Regions from separate parts of the Pseudoalteromonas sp. MQS005 genome, predicted to be linked through region 1. Evidence: predicted binding sites of a transcription regulator. Region 1 holds the regulator's gene; the other holds the start of a gene.
The links. Region 1 encodes MetJ, which represses methionine synthesis genes. Its sites were predicted from a motif close to TAGACGTCTAGACGTCTA; they were not measured.

Region 1 (2,482 bases):
CTACTCCGGCTTCTGCACGCGCGGTTGCGTCCATGCCTGCGTGGGTCATAGTCGCAGGGTGACAAATCAAACTTTCTACGCCACCTAATGATTCCGCTAAGCTAAATTCATTTAAGCGCGTTAAAAACGCTGCAGCATCGTTTATATCGCCTTTTATATCAAAGCTAACCATAGCACCAAAGCCAAGCTGCTGCGCCTTAGCTAGCGCATGTTGAGGGTGTGATTCAAGACCTGGGTAGTAAACTTGGGCAACAAACTGGGAGCGTTCTAAATACTGTGCAATGGCGAGTGCATTTTCTTGGTGTTGCCTTAAACGCACGTTTAAAGTACGTAAGCCTCTGAGCGTTAAATAGCTATCAAATGGCGCGCCGGTGATGCCAATGTTATTTGCCCACCACGCTAACTCTTCACCTAACTCAGCAGTCGCTGCGATAACCGCGCCACCAACAACGTCTGAATGGCCATTGATATATTTTGTGGTTGAGTGCACCACAATATCAGCGCCAAACTTAATCGGGTTTTGTAATGCTGGCGATAAAAATGTGTTGTCGGCGGCAACCAGTGCACCACACTGTTTAGCTGTATCAGTTACCGCTTTAATATCTGTTAAGCGTAAAATAGGATTGCTAGGTGTTTCAATCCAAATCAGCTTAGGTTTAATAGCAAGAATGCGTGCCAAACTGTCGCTTTTGGTAAAATCGACCACTTCTAGTTTTAATAAGCCGCGCTTTTCTAGCGAAGTAAATAAGCGATAGCTGCCCCCATAACAGTCATGAGGGATCACTAACGTATCGTCACTATTAAGTAATTGTGTTGTTAGGTGAACGGCTGCCATGCCTGTTGCGGTAATAATGCCTTTAGCGCCACCTTCAAGCTCCGTGAGCGCCTCAGCCAAAATGTCACGATTAGGGTTACCACTGCGGCCATAATCATATTGACGCTTTGTATCAAAGTCAGCAAATGAGTAAGTTGTTGATAAATAAAGCGGTGGAACAACCGCACCATGCTGTTTGTCGGCTTCTATTCCACTACGAACAGCAATTGTTGCCTTATTTTTTTCACTCATTTTCGCTACCTTTACTAATTTGGATGTTTAGACGTCTAAAAGGTAGCGCATGCAATTTAAGATGTCAAAACATTTAAATGTCTAGATAGCTAAATAACTAGTATTTGACTATCTTTTTTAAACCGATAGAATTTCACGCATATTTACACGCTTTGATGCTGTGTGAGCAATTTATAATCTGAGGCAACGATACATCTTATGGCTAAATGGAATGGTGAATATATTCACCCATACGCAGAACACGGGAAAAAATCCGAACAAGTAAAGAAGATCACCGTTTCGATCCCGCTAAATGTATTAAAAGTATTAACTGATGAACGTACTCGTCGTCAAATAAACAACTTACGTCATGCAACAAATAGCGAGCTTTTATGCGAAGCGTTTTTGCATGCGTTTACCGGGCAACCGCTGCCTAATGATGATGATTTGCGTAAAGATAACGCAGAAAAAGTACCTGAAGAAGTGAAGAAAATAATGCAAGAAATGGGACTAGAAGTGCCTATTTTAAATGAAGACTAGAAGGGTCTTTATACAAAAAAACCTCAGCAAATGCTGAGGTTTTTTTTTGCGCTAATTTACACTTAACAATTACGCCATGTAGTTTTCTGGCATATCAATTTGTGCCACACCTGAATCAACCGCCGCCTGCGCAACCGCTTTAGCTATACGTGGTAACAAACGTGGATCCATTGGTTTTGGTATAATATATTTAGCACCAAACTCTAATTTATCGATACCTGCGGCAGTCAGCACTTCAGCCGGTACGGGCTCTTTAGCAATACTGCGAATCGCTTCTACGGCAGCAATTTTCATCTCATCATTTATTACACTGGCACGTACATCTAACGCACCACGGAAAATAAACGGAAAACACAATACGTTATTAACTTGGTTAGGGTAATCAGAACGACCTGTAGCCATAATTAAATCGTTACGTGCCGCGTGTGCTAGTTGCGGATCGATTTCAGGATCGGGATTTGAACAAGCAAATACAACTGGGCGGTCAGCCATTAATTTTAAATCTTCAGGGGCTAATAAATTAGGGCCCGATACACCCACAAATACATCGGCATCTTCAATTACATCTTGTAAAGTGCGCTTATCGGTATTGTTTGCAAATAATTGCTTATATTCATTTAAGTCATCACGACGCGTGTGAATAACCCCTTTGCGATCTAACATATAAATATGTTCACGCAACGCGCCACACTTAATTAAAAGCTCCATACAGGCAACAGCTGCAGCGCCGGCACCTAAACATACAATAATCGCATCTTCAATTGCTTTGCCCTGTACTTCCAGCGCGTTTAGCATACCCGCAGCCGTTACAATCGCAGTACCATGCTGATCATCATGAAAAACAGGAATGCTACAACGCTCTATTAGCGCTTTTTCTATTTCAAAACACTCTGGCGC
Region 2 (2,482 bases), on a different contig from region 1:
AGCATTGCTTCGCTGGTTCCATCCTACGCAGGGATTCATTCCACCTACTAAATTTATTCCTATTGCTGAGGCAACGGGTTTAATTGTGGAACTTGGTAAGTGGGTATTACAACAAGCGTGTGAGTTTACTAAACGACTAGAGCAACAAGGTAGAGCGAGCAACATGTCGATAAACCTGTCAGCAAGGCAGTTTAAAGACGCAAGCTTAGTACCTATGCTGAAAAAAATAATCATAGAGACGCAAATTAATGCTAAAAGTCTGCACCTTGAACTGACTGAGAGCATGCTAATGGGTAATGTTGAGGCGGCTATTGATCAGCTACATCAATTGAAAAAGCTGGGTATTTCAATTTCTATTGACGATTTTGGTACGGGCTATTCTTCGTTGAGTTACCTTAAACGTTTTCCTGTTGATATTCTTAAAATTGACCGCTCGTTTGTTAAAGATATCCCTGAAGATGATAATGATATGGAGATCACCGCTGCGATTATTGCGATGGCACAAAAGCTCAAGCTTGATGTGGTTGCTGAAGGGGTTGAAACAATAGAGCAAGTTGAATTTTTACAAAACAATAATTGTTTTATTGTGCAAGGCTATTACTTTAGTAAGCCCGTAGCCGAAGCCGATATCCCTGTGTTGTTTGATCAATTAGCTGCGTTAAAAGTCCCTGAATAGAACAAAAATTGCGGGTTAACCACCCGCAATTTTTACCTTAAACTTTAATCCTTCTAAAATCGCCTTTAACTTATCGCGATCATCACCTTGTACTTCAATAACTCCTTCTTTTACTGCGCCACCTTGGCCCATCTTACTTTTTATTGTTTTTGCTAACTTTTTTAAATCGTGCTGTTGGGGATCTAATCCTACAACTAGCATTACGCCTTTACCTTTTCGACCTTTGGTTTGACGCTCTATGCGAATAGACCCGTCTTTAAATAGTTTTACATCCAGTTCTTTTTCTGGCTTTGGCTGGTCAATTCGCCCTGTTGCTGTTGAATACACTAAGTGATTATCACTCATAATTAACCTATCTAAGATTGAATCTAATATTGGGCTAAATAATAACAAATTTGTGACGCAAAGGCGTAATTTTTGCGCCTAAGCTAAACACCTTTTAATCCCGCAAAGATAAACATCCTCTGTTTAAGTACCGCAATAGTGCTTATGAATAAAAGTGCTTAAGGATTTTAAAAAGCGCTTTAAATTGGCTAGCGCTATAAAAATATCCATGCTACTATTTCGGCATTATAGATGTATGGATGGCCAAATGATAAATTCTTATTTAGAGCAAGCTCAGCTTAATGTAGAGCAACAGTTAATTAATGCTGAGCTAGAAAAGCTTGAGCAGTACTTAAATAGCAATGCTGCACCGGCCGTGCGTTGGCAGTATCAAATTCCAGAACTCGGTGAAGGTGGCGCATGTAGTTTATTCGGCTACTTGCAAGATGAGCCGTTTAATTTAAACGATTACGTTAGCCAAAATACGCAAACAACGGCAAAGTTAGCGCAACTTCAGTTGATTGTTGACTATGTAATCGAAAACACCCAGTTAGATTGGTATGGCATCTATCAAAATACGGCCACCCTTGAAGGCGAGCAGTTATTAAAGCTCGCTTATTTTGGTGCACCGAGTCGCCCTTTATTTCCGCTCACCGCTGAATTTGCAACCGGCAGTAATAATGTGCAAGTGGCACTCAGTGGTAAAGGACGTGTCATTAATAATGTTGAGCAATATTTAGCCGCGGGTGGTGAGTATTACACCTGCGATCCGAAAGTAAAAGCAGAGGCCTGTTTACCACTATTTAATGCGCAAAAGCAGTGCATTGGCATTGTCGATGGCGAAGCCTTTAGCACGGATTTTTTTGATAATGCGACACTCGCGTTATTAATTGCATGCTGTATTAAAATTCCTCACTTTTTAGTGTAAATAACACTGGTCAATCGAGTGAGTTTTTATGTTAAGCTTAGCGCAACAGCTAACCCCTAAATAACGAAGAGATAGTCAATGTTCTCAGTATTAAAACCATTACCAACAGACCCTATTCTTGGCCTTATGGCGGCCTATAAGCAAGATACTAACCCTAATAAGATTGACTTAGGGGTTGGTGTATATAAAGACGAGCAGGGGAATACCCCGGTATTAAAGTCAGTAAAAAAAGCAGAAGCGTTTCGTTTAGAAAATGAAATGAGCAAATCTTACATTGGTCTTGCTGGTAACTTAGATTACTGTCAACAAATGGAAAATCTTCTTCTTGGTGAGCACCCGGCATTATTAGCTAATCGCGTACGCACAGCACAAGCACCTGGTGGTACAGGCGCACTTCGTGTTGCAGCAGAATTTATTGTACGTTGTAACCCAGGCGCTACTGTATGGGTTACCAACCCAACGTGGGCTAACCACATTAGCTTATTTGAAGCTGCAGGCTTAACTGTTAAAGAATACCCATACTACGACTACGAAAACAAAGATTTATTGTTTGA

Region 2: the regulator MetJ is predicted to act here: its motif matches at 1,250-1,267, upstream of A9479_RS14420 (translation initiation factor).

What each region holds. Positions count from the first base shown of each region.
Region 1 covers NZ_LYRQ01000090.1:659-3,140, reverse strand. Annotated here, with positions in the region: gene metB (cystathionine gamma-synthase) at 1-1,066, opposite strand, end outside; gene metJ (met regulon transcriptional regulator MetJ) at 1,265-1,585, shown strand; gene A9479_RS18960 (malic enzyme-like NAD(P)-binding protein) at 1,655-2,482, opposite strand, start outside.
Region 2 covers NZ_LYRQ01000043.1:36,158-38,639, reverse strand. Annotated here, with positions in the region: gene A9479_RS14425 (EAL domain-containing protein) at 1-676, shown strand, start outside; gene A9479_RS14420 (translation initiation factor) at 692-1,021, opposite strand; gene A9479_RS14415 (GAF domain-containing protein) at 1,269-1,928, shown strand; gene A9479_RS14410 (amino acid aminotransferase) at 2,007-2,482, shown strand, end outside.